DNA from 4 places in the Labrenzia sp. VG12 genome. Region 1 is predicted to be linked to each of the others. Evidence: riboswitches for the same ligand, from Rfam matches in the RefSeq annotation. Region 1 holds a riboswitch; each other region holds the start of a gene.
What was found. A riboswitch is a leader RNA that binds a small molecule or an ion and turns the genes downstream of it on or off. The one in region 1 is predicted to bind thiamine pyrophosphate.
Positions count from the first base shown of each region.

Region 1 (4,369 bases):
GAACTTGCCCATCCGAATGGACTTTTCTGGGACGATGGCCGCCTGCTGGTCGGCAGCTGGGGCAAGGGCCTTCAGCAGGATTTCACCACCGAAGCCCCGGGCAGCCTGCTCAGCATCGACGCGGAGACAAAGGCTATCTCGGTTGTCGCCAGCAACATCGGCAACATCGACGGCATTGTCCGCCTGAACGGCAAGCTTGTTCTCAACGACTGGATCAACGGCAAGGCATTTGAGATCTCCGAAGACGGTTCTGCCACGGAAATCCTAGCAGAACCCGCCGGCCTTGCCGACATCGGCGCCGCGAACGGCGTGCTCTACCTGCCGCATATGCTGGAAGGCCGGATCGAGGCGGTGACGCTGGACTAGGCGCGGCCCACACAGCCCTCACCGGCTGCATTTGCAAAGGCAGGAGCAGCCGGCAAAACACAGCCTCCAGCGCTCAGGTGAGCTCTGGAGGCTGTGCGTTTCAGGGCACTGGCCGCTGGATGTGATGGGGAACGTCCGCTCCTGTCCCTCACCTCCGCGCGGGTCGTCCGCTCAGATCGCGTTACCCGCCCTTTGGCATATAGAGGTCGCCGCCGTTCCGGTATCTGGCAGCCATTGCCTCCATCCCTTCCTGGCGCGCGCCTTCCTGGCGGGCGGCGTCGCGGATATCGTGCGAGATCCGCATGGAGCAGAATTTCGGCCCGCACATGGAGCAGAAATGGGCCACCTTGTGAGCCTCTTTCGGCAAGGTCTCGTCGTGGAAGGCACGGGCAGTTTCGGGATCCAGCGACAGGTTGAACTGGTCCTCCCAGCGAAATTCGAACCGGGCCCGCGACAGGGCATCGTCGCGGATCTTCGCCGCCGGATGGCCCTTGGCGAGATCCGCGGCATGGGCGGCGATCTTGTAGGTGATGACTCCGGTTTTCACGTCGTCGCGGTCCGGAAGACCAAGATGCTCCTTGGGCGTAACATAACAGAGCATGGCCGTGCCGTACCAGCCGATCATCGCGGCGCCGATGCCCGATGTGATGTGATCATAACCTGGCGCGATATCGGTCGTCAGCGGCCCAAGCGTATAGAACGGCGCTTCGCCGCAGGCCTCGATCTGCCGGTCCATATTCTCCCTGATCTTGTGCATCGGCACATGACCGGGCCCTTCGACCATCACCTGACAGTCCTTCGCCCAGGCGATCTGCGTCAGCTCTCCGAGGGTCTGCAGCTCGGCGAATTGCGCGGCATCATTGGCATCGGCAATCGAGCCGGGACGCAGACCGTCACCAAGCGAAAAGGCAACGTCATAGGCCCGGGCAATATCGCAGATCTCCTCGAAATGCTCGTAGAGGAACGACTCCTTGTGATGATGCAGGCACCACTTGGCCATGATCGAGCCGCCACGCGAGACGATGCCGGTGACACGATCGACGGTGAGCGGAATATGGGAGAGGCGGACGCCTGCGTGGATCGTGAAATAATCGACGCCCTGTTCGGCCTGCTCGACCAGCGTGTCGCGAAATACCTCCCAGGTCAGCTCCTCGGCAACGCCGCCGACCTTTTCCAGCGCCTGGTAAAGCGGCACGGTGCCGATCGGCACGGGCGCGTTGCGCAGGATCCAGTCCCGGATGTTGTGGATGTTGCGGCCGGTCGACAGATCCATGACGGTGTCCGCGCCCCAGCGGGTCGCCCAGACCATCTTCTCGACCTCCTCGGCCATCGACGACGTGACGGCGGAATTGCCGATATTGGCGTTGATCTTCACCAGGAAATTGCGGCCGATGATCATCGGCTCGGCTTCCGGATGGTTGATGTTTGCCGGCAGGATTGCCCGGCCGCGGGCGATTTCCTCGCGAACGAATTCCGGCGTCACAAAGTCCGGGATCGCCGCACCGAAGCTTTCGCCGTCCCGCGCTGATTGCGCCTTCAAAGCCGCGCGCCCGAGATTTTCCCGGATCGCGACGAACTCCATTTCCGGCGTGATGATCCCGGCGCGGGCATAGGCGATCTGGGTGACCGCCTTGCCGGCGCAGGCCCGGCGCGGCATTGGCAGGTCGGGAAAGGCCGGCGTCAGCCGGTCGCCTGTGGCAAAGCCGTTGTCTTCCGGCTGAACGGTGCGGCCCGGATAGGCTTCGGTGTCGCCGCGCCCGGCGATCCAGTCTGCGCGAAGGCGCGGCAACCCCTTTGAAATGTCGATCAATTGCGCCGGATCGGTATAGGGGCCCGACGCATCATAGACCGTTACCGGCGGCTCGCCGGCCGTCGGATGAACGGCAATCTCGCGCATCGGCACGCGCAGCTGCGGATAGATCAGACCGGGTTTGTAAACCTTGGTCGAGGCGGGCAGCGCGCCTTGCGTGACATCCGGTTTGGGGGTCTTGGCGGCAGTGGTCATCTTGAGGCTCCAATCATCTTGCTTGGAGACCCAGTTCGCAGCCGGAATGATGGAGAAACGCCGGAACGGCCCGTTTCCGGGCACCGTCCGTCGCAGCGCTCGCACCGTCCCTACGCCAGTATGAACTGGATCAGGTTCAACGGGTCACTGCGCTGCCATTCAAAACGGCCCAGCAGACTCTCAGCCCCTTGTCGGGACACCCCGGGTAACGCCGCTATCGACATTCATCCACTTGCCTTTGTCAATATGGTGACGCGTGAAAAACTCACTGCTGTCACCCCGGGCGAATAAAGCAAGTCCCGGGTCCTGCTCGTTTGCAGAGAGTGGGTCCTTTCAGCACGACCGCAAAGCAGACACCGGCCTCCGCAAGCAGCCCTGCGAGTGGGCCCCGGGTCTGCGCTCTGCTTGCCCGGGGTGACACGGAAGGTAAGGGCCGCACCCATCCGTCACACCGCCAGCACACCCTCACCACGTCATTCCGGACAAGTGCAGCACAGCTGCGCGCTGATCCGGAACCCAGCGCATCAGCGCGAGCGGCAGCGAGCACAAAAACAATCAAATGACTGAGTCGCTCGATAAAGACGCGCCCAGGGCGCGGAGTAATCGCTGGGTTCCGGATCTGGCCATGCAGCTGCGCTGCAGACCGTCCGGAATGACGGTGGCAGGGTCTCGGCAAATGGCGGCCTCGTGCGAACAAACACGCCTGTCACCCCGGGCGCGCGAAGCAAGACCCGGGGCCTACTCGTTTGCAGAGAGTGGGTCCTTTCAGCACGACCGCAAAACAGCCACCGGATTCCGCAAGCAGCCCTGCGAGTGGGCCCCGGGTCTGCGCTGCGCTTGCCCGGGGTGACACGGAGATTGATCCGCTCCTGCCCGTCATACCGCCAACAAGCCCTCATCACGTCATTCCGGATCTGCACGCCTGCCTTCGCTTCGGTGTACCGGCTCAGGTCCTTGCACCCCTCTCCCCCTTGCGGGGGAGATGTCTCCGCCAGGAGACAGAGGGGGGTATCATCTGATCAATTTCATTCGGACTATCTGAATGAGTGGCGACCGCTTCCCCCCCTCTGTCCGTTTCACGGACATCTCCCCCACAAGGGGGGAGAGGGGCAGGAACCCAGAACGTGGTGGGCACATTCGGTGTCGGAGACTGCGGCAAGGCCTCAGCCCCCCACCCTTGATCCCTCCCCACAAGGGGGAGGGAGACGCTAGTGGCAAACGGGCGAAAAACGATACAGGTCGGAACGCGAGACCAGGCACCTCTCCGGCAGAACGGCACAGCCGGTTCCCCCTCCCCTTGTGGGGAGGGGTTAGGGGTGGGGGTTCCGGGCGTCTGCCTTCGATCTTCCAAACGCCCGGCCAAAAACCCCTTCCTCCGGTTTTACCGGACCGAAAGGTCCCCGCCGTATCCTCCCCAAAACCACGTTCAAACGAGTGCCTGATGCCGACCGCCAGCCCTGCAGCCCTCGAGATATTCAATCTTCACAAGCGCTTCAGCGACCCTGCCGTCAACGACCTGTCGCTGAAGGTCAAGGCAGGCGAATTCTATGCCCTGCTCGGCCCGAACGGCGCGGGCAAGACAACGACGCTGCGGATGGTGTCCGGCCTGCTGGAAGCCGATGCCGGCACGGTCCGGATCTGCGGCATCGATGCCTTCAAGGACCCGATTGCGGCCAAGAAGATCCTGGCCTGGGTGCCGGACGAGCCGATGGTCTATGACAAGCTGACGCCGCTGGAATATCTGGAATTCGTCGCCGGCCTCTGGAACATGGACGCTGATTTCGCGCAGGCCAAGGCCGACAGCCTGCTCGAGGCCTTCGGGCTCGGCCCCCATGCGGGTGAGCGCTGCGGCGGCTTTTCCAAGGGCATGCGCCAGAAAGTGGCGCTGGCAGGCGCGTTGATCCATGAACCGCGCCTGATCATTCTCGATGAACCGCTCACAGGGCTTGATGCGGGCTCGGCCCGGCAAGTGAAGCAGGTGCTTAGCAATCTGGTCGC
Region 1 is NZ_CP022529.1:3,998,496-4,002,864, forward strand. Features, by position in the region: gene CHH27_RS18555 (hypothetical protein) at 1-366, shown strand, start outside; gene thiC (phosphomethylpyrimidine synthase ThiC) at 548-2,371, opposite strand; TPP riboswitch at 2,461-2,585, opposite strand; gene CHH27_RS18565 (ABC transporter ATP-binding protein) at 3,813-4,369, shown strand, end outside.

Region 2 (4,369 bases), 2.8 Mb from region 1:
GCCAATCGACCGGCCTCGACTGCTCCGGAAAAAGCCCGGGCCATGGCCACCGGATCGCCGGCCTTGGCAACGGCCGTGTTCAACAGGACGGCATCGAAGCCCAGTTCGAGGACCTCAGCCGCATGCGAAGGCCGGCCGAGGCCAGCATCGACTACAAGCGGTATGTCCCTGAAATGCGCGCGGTAGCTTTTCAGGGCATCCGGATTGACCGGCCCCCTGGCAGAGCCGATCGGCGCACACCAGGGCATCAGGACCTGGCAACCTGCCTCCAGCAGCCGCTCGCCGACGATCACGTCCTCGGTTGTATAGGGAAACACCTTGAAGCCGTCCTCGCTCAGGATCCGGGCGGCTTCAACGAGGCCGAAGACATCGGGCTGCAGACTGTCGTGATGACCGATCACTTCCAGCTTGATCCAGTCCGTTCCGAAGAGTTCGCGCGCCATCTGCGCCGTGGTCACCGCTTCGCGAACCGTATGGCAGCCTGCGGTGTTGGGAAGAACACGCACCTTCAGATCACGGATCAGATCCCAGAACTTGCCACCTGCGCCGCTGCCCGCGCTCTCCCGTCGCAGCGATACGGTCAGGATTTCCGTACCGGAGGATTTGATCGCATCCGCCAGGATCCTGGGCGATGGATATTGTGCCGTGCCCAGCAGCAGCCGCGATGAAATGCTCTCCCCGTAAAAGTCCGGCATCGCTCTCAGCCTCCCTGCATCGGCGACAGGATCTCGATCCGGTCGCCCTCCCGCAGTGTGCAGGCATTGCGGACTTCCGAACTGACAAGTTCGCCGTTCCGCGCTGTTGCCAGGAAAGCGTGCTCATAGTCCAGCTCCTCAAGGAGCAGGTCCAGGGTGGCGCTTTTAACGTCGCGCGCTTCGCCGTTAATGAAGAGCTTCAAGACGAGTCTCCTGATGTTGCGTGGTGATCATGTGTGCCGCAAGGCCCGCAAAATGCGGTGCCAGCAGGAAGCCGTGGCGGTAAAACCCATTGACGAAGATGGTGTCTCCCGCACGCCGGATACGCGGCAGATTGTCGGCATAGGCCGGCCGAAGCCCGGCACCGGTCTCGACAATCCTGGCTTCGGCGAAGCCCGGATGCAGGCTGTAGGCGGCATTGAGCAATTCCATGGTGGACCGCACGGTGACCGGCCCGTCGTCGCCGCTTTCAATCATGGTCGCGCCGATCATGAAGTGTTGGTCCTCGCGCGGAACGACATAGACCGGAAAACGCGGATGCAGCAGGCGCACGGGCCGTGCCAGATGAACGTCCGGTGCGTGCAGGATCAGCATCTCGCCGCGAACCGGGCGCAGGTCCGGATCGCGGGCAGCCATGCCGGTGCAATCCGCTGTCAAACCCGATACGTTTCGAGGGCAGTCGCTCCCGACATGAAAATCGACACCATCGGCGATCAGGTCATCAAGGAGTTTTTGAAGCGCCGCACGCGGATCGAGATGGGCTTCGCCTTCGAAAAAGAGACCTTTTGCGAAACGGCCCTCCAGCTCCGGTTCTAGAACTGTCACCCCGCTGCGGTCGAGCAGCCGGTAGCCGGATGTTCTTCGGGCAAACCGGTCGAGTTCCCGGGTATCTCTGGCAGGTGCCACCACCAGTGTTCCCCTTCTCTGTAACAAGCCGGGTACGGCGCGATCCCACCAGTCGATGGCACCCTTGCCAAAGCGCAGCACCGGCTCTTCTGCGTTCTCCCGTTCGCACCAGGGCGCCAGCATGCCGCCGGCAAGCCAGGAGGCGCTGCCGCTCCAATCCGAACGCCTGTCCACCAAATGGACCTTAACCTTGCGCCGAAGAAGCTCCCGCGCCAGCGCAAGACCAGCGACACCGGCACCGCGAACCAGGACTTCCATCACCAAGTCCCCTTTGTGCAGGAGTATGCGTCTCTACGGTCTCCAACGACTGCCAAGTGTTTTCCTTCCGGCAAAGACCCACAAACGGTCTCGGGCAGATAGACGGTCAGCCTGGTGACAAGAGAGGAGCCAGCATCCTGCGGAATTGTGATCCGGACGGATCGCAGGCACCTTCCCTTCGCCAGCATGACCTGGATCAGGTTCGTCGGGTCCCTGCGCTGCGCATTGCGCTCTGCAGCATCTCAGCCCCTCGTGGGGCACCCCGGGTGTGGTTTCCTTGTGCAACCCGGTATTCGAACTGTCAAGAAGCCAGCCTTCAAACAGCAGTCGTCCCCACGCGAGAAAGAAAGTCTCTGACCTCCCCCAGATCGGTCAGCCGGTGAACGCTCAGATGGGCGGGCGGATTGTCCTGGATCCGCACCAGCTTGTCGCGGGCGGAGTGACGCGTGCGCCAGATGAAACGCAGGAATTCCAAGGTCTGGAGGTTGAAGCGCTCCGGACAGCCCTCCGGCAGATCCGGTCGGCTGCGCCCGTAATATTTCACCGACCGCTTCAGGACACGAAACAGTCTCAGACCGACCGGCACATCCAGCCAGATGAAGGTATCCGCCCGCGCGACCCGTTCGGCATACGTGCTCGAATGACCACCTTCGAAGATCCAGTGCTCTTTTTGGTGCACTTCGTGCGTCAGCCGGTCTTTCTCTTCCCGGGAACGCTCAACCCAGCCCGGCCGGTAGTGGATCTTGTCCATGTGAAAGACCGGCAAACCGGTTTTTTCGCCAAGTGCGGACGCAAGCATGCTCTTGCCCGAGCCGGGACCGCCGACAATCATGACACGTTTCATTTTATACCTTCCAGGGTCAGGAGGGCCGGCGGTTATACACGCATTGCAAGACATTGAAACCGGGAAACAGACTGTTCAATGGACACTTTTGCAATCGTCACCCTATCTAGGTGGCAATGACATGACAGCGATTGAAGGAGAGGCCCATGAGCTGGCTGAACTGCCCCGATCCCACCCCTGGCGATGCAGCAAGCTGCGATCCGATCGACACGATCATTGTTCCGCGCACCTCCGATCTCGGCGGTTTTTCCGTGCGCCGCGCCCTGCCCTCCGCCAAACGGCGCATGGTTGGTCCGTTCATCTTTTTCGATCAGATGGGGCCGGCTGAACTGCTGGTCGGCGGCGGCATCGACGTGCGCCCGCACCCGCATATCGGCCTTGCCACGGTGACCTATCTCTTCGAAGGCGAGATGTATCACCGGGACAGTCTCGGCACTGAAATTGCCATCGCACCGGGCGCCCTTAACTGGATGAGTGCCGGCAAGGGCATCGTGCATTCCGAACGTGAACGACCGGAGCGGCTGCAGCAGACACGGCCGCTCTTTGGGCTGCAAAGCTGGGTGGCTCTACCCAAACATCTGGAAGAAGGCGACCCGAGCTTTCAGCATCACGGGGTCGAGGACCAGCCGGAATTCGCCGACAAGGGCGCGTCGGTCAAATTGATTGCCGGCGAGCTCTACGGTCACAAGGCTCCTGTGAAAACCGCCTCCGACATGTTCTATGCCGATATCAGCCTGGAGCCGGGCGCCAGAATCCCGCTGGACGCCGGATGGGAAGAACGTGGCCTTTATACCGTGTCAGGTCAGATCACGATCGCCGGCCAGAGTTTCGACCCGGCTCAATTGCTTGTGTTCAAGCCTGGCGACCACCTGGTGATCGAAAACAACTCTCCGGCCCCCGCGCGGTTTGTTGTGCTTGGCGGCGAGCCGATGGACGGCAAACGCTACATCTGGTGGAACTTCGTTTCCTCCTCCAGGGAGCGGATCGAACAGGCCAAGGAAGACTGGAGACAGGGCCGCTTCGACACGGTCCCCGGTGATGCGGAGGAATTCATTCCCCTGCCCGATCGTCCGGGCCCCTGACGCTCCAGCCGCTTTCGAGCGGTGGCGCCTGTTCAAATCTGTCGGCGGGCCGGATCAGGTCCGGCTCGCCGAAATCCATGATGATATTCATGCGTCGGCTCGCGCGCGGGTCGCCGGTCAGGTTCGGGTCTTCCGGAGCGACCGAAAGCTGCACGCCGCGATGGTTTGTTTCCAGCTTCGAAAACCCTGAGACGGCCTTTCTGAAAGTGTCGGGCACCGTCCAGCCGTAGCGCCCGGCCAGTGCATCAATCACCAGCCAGACGGCTTCCAGGCCGATCTCCTTCTGACGCGGATCTTCCACGACCAGTTTCAGCCGCAGATAGTCAATCTTGTCTTCGTCCGGGCCGCGCAACAAGAGAAACAGTGTCGTTGCGCCATAATCGACACTCGGTGTGGTCAGCGGCACCAGATCGGAGGCGCATTGCCAGCGGTCCTTGTGAAATGGCGCCTTGCGCCAGCCCCGATTGGTCAGACCGAGCTGCTGAAGCTCGGCACACAGCGCGTCCGGCTTGCCCAGAAAACTGCGTTTCAGCTCCGCGGCGAGTTCCGGCGCCGGCCGCAGCAGCGCTTCGCGCGCGGTCTCC
Region 2 is NZ_CP022529.1:813,944-818,312, reverse strand. Features, by position in the region: gene CHH27_RS03750 (thiazole synthase) at 1-695, opposite strand, end outside; gene thiS (sulfur carrier protein ThiS) at 701-898, opposite strand; gene thiO (glycine oxidase ThiO) at 882-1,859, opposite strand; TPP riboswitch at 2,015-2,134, opposite strand; gene CHH27_RS03735 (AAA family ATPase) at 2,176-2,703, opposite strand; gene CHH27_RS03730 (pirin family protein) at 2,850-3,785, shown strand; gene CHH27_RS03725 (DUF6030 family protein) at 3,754-4,369, opposite strand, start outside.
Region 2: linked by a shared signal. The riboswitch ahead of thiO (glycine oxidase ThiO) and the one ahead of thiC (phosphomethylpyrimidine synthase ThiC) in region 1 are both predicted to bind thiamine pyrophosphate.

Region 3 (4,369 bases), 570 kb from region 1:
TCTTGCCATGTTAAAGGTCGTCGACCGGCTCAATGGCGAAGATGCCTTCGGTTTCAAGGCCCGCGGTCTGAAAGCGCAGAGCGTGCAGATCGGCATCGGTCTCAACAGTGGAGAGGCCTGTGTCGGCAACATGGGCTCGGCGCGACGGTTCAACTATTCGGTCATCGGCGACGCAGTGAATGTCGCCTCTCGGATTGAATCGAGCTGCAAGGCCGTTGGTGCGGAACTGCTGGTCTCGCAAGAGACAAAGGACGCCGCCCCCGGACTCGCCTACCTGGAAGCCGGGGAAATTCCGCTCAAGGGCAAGAGCGAACCGATCAAGCTCTTTGCCCTGGTGGGCGACGAGACCTTCAGATCAACTCCCCGTTTCAAGGAACTGGAAGCGGCGCACCTGCATTTGCTCCAGGCCCTCAGCGAAAACAACACGGTGCTGGCAAGACAGACGCTCGAAACAGCGCGTTCCTGCGCGCCGGACCTGGCCGCCTTCTACAATCGGTTTGAAGCGACGATTGCTGTTTCCGATCCTGCTCAAGATGCGAGCAGCGCCGCCCAATAGGCGGCGCCGCCGCTAAATCAGCGGATTTCGATCGCGTAGCTTTCCACCGGCGGAACCTTGCTGATCAGGCCTGCTTCAGCCATGAACTCTGCAAACCGCTGGTAACGACCCTCATCCAGCGCAGCCGGTCGCTTGGCAAAGCGCGGCAGCGTGTCGGCCCAGGCGCGCTTGTTGAGCTCGTCATTGAGATGCGGATAGGCTTCGATGAACGCGTTCCAGGCTTCGTCCGGATGATTGGTCAGATAAATGGTTGCTGCTTCGACAGCAGCCAGGAACCTTTCGAAACGGGGATCGTCCGTCTTGTCCTTGTTGACCACATAGATCAGCTCATCAAAAATCGGAACACCGTTTTCTTCAGGAAAGAACGCCTTGCCTTCCTTGCCTTCGATTTCGATCTGGGTCAGCTCGAAGTTGCGATAGGCACCGATGACCGCGTCCACCTGGCCGGACAGGAGTGACCCCGACAGGGCGAAGTTCACGTTGACCAGCTCAACATCATCGATGGACAGATCGACCGAGCGCAGCATCTGGCCCAGCATGGCGTCTTCAAACCCGGAGACGGAGAAACCGATGGTCTTGCCCTTCAGCTCCTTCAGCTCCTTGATCGGCCCGTCCTTCAGCACAATCAGCGAGTTGAGCGGCGTTTCCACCAGCGTGCCGATCCATTTCAGCGGAAGCTCTTCCTCGATCTGGGCATGCAGTGTCGGCTGGTAGGACACGGCGATGTCGCCGCGTCCGGCGGCCACAAGCTTGGGCGGCATGGCCGGATCCGCCGGTTCGATGATCTCCACTTCCAGGCCTTCGGCTGCGAAGAACCCCTTGGTCTGTGCCGTGACCAGAGGGGCGTGATCGGGATTGATGAACCAGTCCAGCAAGAGGGTCAGCTTGTCGGCTGCCTGCGCCGGTTGAGCGGCCATCAGGCCGGCGGCGAAAGCAAGGGACAGGAGTTGTTTTTTCATGGGGTCCTCCAATTGGGCGGCCGTCAGGTGACGGGCTGCCAAGGTACTAGAAACTGGGTGAAACGATTGACGATAAAGCGCATGATCAGCACCATCGCCGCGAGCAGGATCAAAGCGGCGAACATCATGTCCGCCTGCATGCGATTGCTGCTTTGAAGCATGATGAAGGCCAGACCGCCCTTGGCCCCGGCCCATTCGCCGATGATGGCGCCCATCGGGGCGAAGACGGCGGCGACCCTGAGCCCCGACGCAAAGGCCGGCAATCCCGACGGCAGCCGGAACAGCCACAATTCACGCAGCCGCGGCAGCCGGTAGAGCCGGGCGAGATCTCCAAGTCCCGGGTCAAGCCGTTGCAAGCCATCGAAAAACGTCGATGTCACCGTGAAAAAGATCACCAGCACGACGACGACAATCTTGGATTCAAGGCCGAAGCCCAACCACAACACCAGGATCGGCGCGATGGCGAAGACCGGCAGGGCCTGCGTCACGAGGATGGGCGGCATGGCGAAACGGGCGGCCAGCGGGAACAGCCACAGAAAAACCGAGAGCAGCGCCCCGGCCGCAGCCCCGACCACAAATCCGAGCACGGTCTCAAAGGCCGTGATGCCCGCGTGATGCATCAGAAACGGAGCGTTCTTTGCGAATGCGGCAAACACCCGCTCGGGACCGGGCAGGATGTAGTGCGGTGTGTCGAAAACGGTGACGATCATCGCCCAGAGCGCAACCGTCACTCCGAGCCCGAGGACGGTCTTGGCCGCCGATGCCAGGACAGGTTTCATCGCACATGCTCCTGTCGGCCGCACCCATTGACAGGTGTGACAGCAGGAACCGGCAGATGACAGGACGGCATGGGCCGCCTTGGCTGACACGAACGCATAGGATCTCCCGTCTTCGGACTTGGCCGAAAATGACATTGGAGATCCGGGATAAGGCTAAGGATTCCGTCCCTTCGCCGGCATGACCCGGATCAGGTTCTAAGGGTTCGGCTGACGCCATCTCAGTTCCGTCAAACGGAACACCCCTCGGACCAGGGCGGACCATGCCCGCAAACACGGAAAAAGGCAAGCCGCAGGGATGCGGCTTTTCAAATTTAGGGGAGGTCGCTCGTTCTTAGCCGGCTTGCCAGGCGGCAATCGCCTTTTCCACGGCATCTGCACCAGCCGACCCTTTTTCCAGGGTGAGGATCCCGCGTTTGCCGTTTTCATACAGCATCGGAATGTCGATCCAGCCGCGCTCGCGCAGAAGTGCGAGGTTGCGTTGCTGTTCGTTCGGCAGACTGGACAGGGCGATCCAGAAGAAACCCGGAGACACCTTGACCGACGCACCGATCAACGCGTCGCCTCGGGCTTCCTCGGTCGGCTTCATGACAAGACCCGGGACGTTGACCACGTCACCAGAAGCAAAGCTTTCCGGAAACTCGTATTTGATCTCGACCAGGTGGCTGGCTGGCAGCGACGTGTCGTCATTCGGCTTGATGCGAATGTCGACCTTGATATCCCGTTCCGGAATTTCGATTTCCGCGCTGAGAACGGCCTGCGACTGACCGTCGAGATTGGTCTCTTCGTCCAGCGTCCAGACAACTGCGCCCTGGGCAGCCGTTCCGGCACCACCGGAATCCTCCCCTTCTTCATAGAGGATGGACCGTTGCGCACCACCTTCCGAAGTTGCCGGCGGGGTCGTTTCTTCCGGTGAGATCGCCGCAATACTGTCGCCAGGCGCGGCAAGGGCCGGTTGTTCTGCAATGGCAGGTACGGACGGTTCAGCTACGGGCGCCGGCTCCTCTCCGGGAGTGCTTGCAATCGCAGGCTGCTCCGGAGCGACCGGTGCAGGGTCGGGCGTGATGAGGGTCGTCGTCACGGTTCGGGCGTCGGGCGCAACCACATCACCGTTGCCGTCATCAAGCAGCCGGTCCGTGTTCTTGGACGAATCGGAGGCTGGCGTTTCGGCAGGTGCGGCAGGCTCCGGAGCGGCCGGTGTGGGTTCCGGTGCCGTCGCCGTCTGCGTATCTGAAGGCTGCAGCACCGATGTGCTGTCTGGCGTCTGGTTGTCCGCCGGCAGCAGGAAATAGGCCCCGACGCCGGCCAGGATCACCACCAGCACGAGCGCTGCGGCGATCGGCACGATCTTGCCACCTGACGAGCCGCTCTTCAGCGCATCCGAAGCGCTCGGTCGGGCACGCCGGCCGCGGCCGGCTTTCGCGGCCGGTTTTTCTGCAGCCTTGTCTGATCCAGGCTCCGGCTTTGGGTCCGGGGTGATGTCTGCTTGCTGCGCCGGCTCGAACAGGCCCTCATCCGGCTCCGGCTGGCTTTCAAACGCAGGCTCCTGACGAACAGGCGCTGCGTCCGCCGCAAGATTGTCGTCCTGAGGCGCAACAGCGTCCCGGGCGCTTTGTGTTGCCTGGCTGGCGGCCGCGCCGAGCGTCTCGGCCTCGGCCAGCGTTTCCTTCAGCGGAGACGGCGTCTCCGGTTCGACAGGGGCAGCGACAGGTTCTTCGGCCGGCTGCGACGTAGCATTGTCGGCCTGCGGCTCGGAGGTCGGCTCATCGACGACTGCGGGAGGTTCCACGACGGGTGCTGCCGGCTGTGGTGTCTCCGCAGGTGGTGTCGCCTTGACAGGCGGTGCACCAAGGCCAAGGCTTTCGCGTGCTGCTTCCGCCTCTACCTTGCGAATGGCTTCTTCCAGGCGCAGCTGCTCTGCGGTGATTTCGGACGGTGCGAGGGGAGGTTCGTAGGCTTTCAGCTGGTTGACAATGGCGTTGCGTGCGCGGCTGTAGACACTTCGGCGCGCAGCACCATTGTTTTCAGGCAAAGACGCGATCGTTTTCTTCAGAATTGAATAGTAATCAGCCATCTTC
Region 3 is NZ_CP022529.1:3,424,255-3,428,623, forward strand. Features, by position in the region: gene CHH27_RS15770 (CHASE2 domain-containing protein) at 1-556, shown strand, start outside; gene CHH27_RS15775 (ABC transporter substrate-binding protein) at 574-1,515, opposite strand; gene CHH27_RS15780 (ABC transporter permease) at 1,539-2,294, opposite strand; TPP riboswitch at 2,443-2,548, opposite strand; gene CHH27_RS15785 (hypothetical protein) at 2,626-4,365, opposite strand.
Region 3: linked by a shared signal. The riboswitch ahead of CHH27_RS15780 (ABC transporter permease) and the one ahead of thiC (phosphomethylpyrimidine synthase ThiC) in region 1 are both predicted to bind thiamine pyrophosphate.

Region 4 (4,369 bases), 1.8 Mb from region 1:
CTGGGTCCCGGACTTGGCTACGCCAATCCGGGATGACAAAATAGGTGTCTCATATCAAATTGCTGCAAAAGGCGAACAATGCACCTTGATCAGCAGTATTACGTCTATCTTCTCGCCAGCAAATTGGGCGGTACGCTTTATGTAGGCGTGACAAACAATCTTGTTGAACGTGTTTCAGCGCATCGTGACGGTATTGGGAGCAAGTTCACGGCCAAGTATTGCATCAATCGGCTGGTCTATTTCGAAGTGCACGAAGAAATTGACTGGGCAATTAAATGCGAAAAACAGGTTAAGCGCTGGAGGCGCGCTTGGAAAATCCGCATGATTGAAGAGAAGAACCCGAATTGGGATGATCTCTTTCCTTCGCTCGTTTAGCTTATGTCTCCATTGTCATCCCGGATTGGCGTAGCCAAGTCCGGGACCCAGTAATCGGAAACGTTCAACGTTATCGCCAGCGTGGCGGCTGCGAGGTCGACCACGCCTTTGACGCCAAAATAAGGCAACTGATGCGTTGCCAGGCAGATCTTACTGCGGCTTGTATTCAAACCGTTCGACCTGGCTCTTGGTGCCGTCCGGGAAAATGAGCTGAACGCTGATTGACTGGGTCGAGCCGGCCGGCCGTTCCAGATAGGGCTTTTCCTTCAGGACCGCGTTCGGATTGTCCGGGTTGCATGCTTCCAGTTCCCACTCCTGGTCGATCGGGCCGTCATTGAGGCCGTAAAAGACATAGTCGATCCCGCATTTCCAGGATTCAAGGTGGGTGAAATAGATCAGCTCCTGGCCCTGCCAGTCGCGAAAGGCAACCCAGTTGGCCTTGGTCAGGTCAAGGATCTGCTTGATCTGCTCCGGCGGCATGCCCTGCGCGGAGGCCGGTGCGGCGATAGCGGCAGACGAAAGGGCGAGGCCGAGGCAAAGGGCTGTCGATTTCAGAAATTGCATGAAACATTCTCCGTAGAACGCGGATAGGCTCTAAAAAGCCTTGAAGGTGATGATCGTCTTGGTGTCCTGGATACCGTCGATCGGGTGCACCTTTTCATTGACGAAATGGCCGATATCCGCGCCGTTATCGACATAGAACTTCACCAAGAGGTCATAATCACCACTGGTCGAATAGACTTCGGACGCAATCTCCGCATCGGCAATCGCATTGGCGACCTGGTAGGTCTTGCCCAGCTGGCATTTGATCATCACGAAAAACGGTATCATGCGGTGCTCCGGAATTGCTGTTCCAAATGATGCCCATGGACATCGCCCATCTGGGCGTTTCAGTCAATCGTTGAACGTCCGGCCGGCAAGACGGAAAGCCGCACTTGCAATCGCCCGTGCCGCTTGTTAACCGTGCAGGCGTCTCATGGGGGTGCCCGGCCATTCCGGATCGGGCTGAGAGGCAGCCTGCCAACTCCTTGAACCTGATCCGGCTGATACCGGCGGAGGGACTTGAGATCATGACACTTTCCATTGCTGCCACCACGCAATCGCTGACGCCCGAAACGGTTTACGGACTGCTCGAAAAGGTCAGACGGCAACAGCCGCGCATTCATGCCATCACCAATGCGGTGGCCCAGGCCTTCACGGCCAACACGTTGCTGGCGCTTGGCGCTGTTCCGTCAATGACGGTTGCGCCGGAAGAGGTGGCAGGATTTGCGGCAAGCGCAGACGCATTGCTGGTCAATCTTGGCACGCTGGACGAGACCCGGCGGGCCGCCATCCCCCTGGCGATCGAGGCTGCCCGCGCAACCGAAAGGCCTGTCTGCATCGATCCGGTCTTTGTCGACCGGTCTCCGTCACGCTGTGCCTTTGCGCTGACCCTGTTGGCGTCCCGGCCTGATCTCGTACGTCTGAACACGGCTGAACTCGAGGCCCTGTTTCCGGAAAGGGCTAGGGCGGACGCGCTGATTGCCAGTGGAACGGTTCTGGCCGTGACCGGCGCGGAAGACAAGATCGAGAGCGAAGGCGAGGATTTCCGTCTGTTGAACGGGCACCCGCTCATGAGCCGTGTCACGGCGACAGGCTGCGCCGGTGGCGCGGTTCTGGCCGCCTTCTGCGCCGTGGAGGGCGACAAGGCGCTGGCGGCGGCCTGCGGCCTCTCCGTCTTCAACATTGCCGGTGAACTGGCGGCCGTGCGCGCTGGCGGGCCCGGCAGTCTCGTTCCGGAATTGCTCGACGCGCTTTACGGCCTCAGCCTGCGCGATATCGAGGCACGACTCCAGACCGCCTGACTTCAATTCCAATCACATCCCGGGAGATGCAGATGACCGCCATTGCGGTAACCATTGCAGGGTCCGACAGCGGCGGCGGCGCCGGTGTCCAGGCCGACCTGAAAGCCTTTTCCGCAAACGGTGTTTACGGCGCCAGCGTGCTGACGGCGCTGACGGCCCAGAACACGCTTGGTGTCAGCACCATTCATGATGTGCCACCGGAGTTTGTCCGGGCCCAGATCGATGCGGTCTATTCCGATCTGGCCGTCAAGGCGACCAAGATCGGCATGCTGTCGCGCGTGGACACCATTCAGGCCTTGGCCGAAGGGCTGAAAGCCCACGCCACGGGGCCCGTTGTGCTGGACCCCGTCATGGTGGCCGCCTCCGGCGATCCGCTGCTCGCCGACAGTGCCGTCACAACACTGATGGCCGAACTGGTGCCGCTGGCCGATATCATCACACCGAACCTTCATGAAGCCGCCCGCATGCTGGAAACCGGCCTTGCGAGCGACGAAGCGGACATGAAGGCCCAGGGCGAGAAACTGCTGGGGCTGGGCGCTAAGGCTGTGCTGATCAAGGGCGGGCATGGTGAAGGCGCAGAGAGTGCGGACCTGCTTCTGACCAGGGACGGCACGTCCCGTTGGTTGCGCGACAGGCGGATCGACACCGGCAATACCCACGGCACCGGCTGCACCCTGTCGTCGACCATCGCGGCCGGCCTTGCGAAAGGCCTGTCGATGGATCAGGCGGTTGCCGATGCCAAGGCTTATATCCAGGCCGCCATCGCGGCCGCCGACACGCTTCAGATCGGCAGCGGGCATGGGCCCGTGCACCATTTTCACGGCTATTGGAGCAAGTGAGATGAACAAGACGAGTGGCCAAAGGACACATGTGAACCGCCGCGCCTTGCTTGGTGCGACGGCGGCCGGTGCTGCCGGTCTGGCAGCGCCTGCTGTTGCCCAGGAGCAGGCTACGCTGGAATGGAAGCTGGTCACATCCTGGCCGAAGAACCTGCCGGGTCCCGGCATCACCGCGCAGCGGATCGCAGACCAGATCGAACTGATGTCGGGTGGCCGCATGCGTGTGCGCCTGTTTGCCGCCGGGGAACTGGTGCCTGCGCTGGGCGTCTTCGATGCGGTTTCGGCCGGCACAGCCCAGATGGCCCACACGGCTTCTTTCTTCTGGCAGGGCAAGATCCCGGCCTCTGTCTATTTCACGGCCGTGCCCTTCGGTCTCCTGCCGCATGAACATATTGCCTGGATCGAGCAGGGCGGCGGGCAGGCGCTCTGGGACGAGCTCTATGCGCCGTTTGGTCTGAAGCCGGTCATGGCGGGCAATACGGGCGTCCAGATGGGCGGCTGGTACAAGCGCGAGATTGCAGGCCTTAATGATCTCAAAGGGCTGAAGATCCGCATGCCGGGCCTCGGGGGCGAGGTGATGCGCCGTCTCGGCGCCACGCCGGTCAGCCTGCCGCCGGGTGAATTGTTCCAGGCCCTGCAGAGCGGCGTTCTGGATGCGACCGAATTCCTGGGGCCCTGGTCGGATCGCGCGATGGGGTTTCAGAAGGTCGCGCACAACTACTATTCGCCCGGCTTCCACGAGCCGAACGGCACGGGGGAGGCTCTCTTCAACACAACAGCTCTGGACGGGTTGCCGGAGGATCTGAGAGCCATCGTGCTGGACGCCTGCCGGGCCGAGAACGGGCGGGCGCTGGCGGAAAGCGACTGGCAGAACGCCGGCAGCCTGAAACTGCTGCAGGAAGAAGACGGCGTGACGGTCCGGCCGTATCCGGAGCCGGTTCTGGCAGCGCTGCGGGAAACGGCCGCTGATGTTCTTGCCGAATTTGCGGAAAGGGATCCGTTGGCCGGGCGCATCCAGGAAAGCCATCAGGCGGCACGGGAGCGTCTGGCCCCGTGGAGCAGCATCGCCATGCGCAATTTTATGTCGGCGCGGGACGGCTAAGCAGGCGACAGATGAACCGGCAGCGCGCACAGGAACGCGGTGCCGGTATCACCGATCTTCGCACCCATTCTCTCGGCAGCTCCTGACATTTTACCGCTGGCCCGTTCCTTCAGTGCTATCCCGGGCGTTGAGACAAATGGGTTGCCGTAAAGTCATTTTATTGGTGATTTTACCGAGGGTCTTCAGGTCATTTGTCCAACAACCTACCC
Region 4 is NZ_CP022529.1:2,238,409-2,242,777, reverse strand. Features, by position in the region: gene CHH27_RS10470 (GIY-YIG nuclease family protein) at 79-375, shown strand; gene CHH27_RS10465 (hypothetical protein) at 526-939, opposite strand; gene CHH27_RS10460 (Lrp/AsnC ligand binding domain-containing protein) at 970-1,206, opposite strand; TPP riboswitch at 1,344-1,454, shown strand; gene CHH27_RS10455 (hydroxyethylthiazole kinase) at 1,446-2,219, shown strand; gene thiD (bifunctional hydroxymethylpyrimidine kinase/phosphomethylpyrimidine kinase) at 2,252-3,058, shown strand; gene CHH27_RS10445 (TRAP transporter substrate-binding protein) at 3,060-4,160, shown strand.
Region 4: linked by a shared signal. The riboswitch ahead of CHH27_RS10455 (hydroxyethylthiazole kinase) and the one ahead of thiC (phosphomethylpyrimidine synthase ThiC) in region 1 are both predicted to bind thiamine pyrophosphate.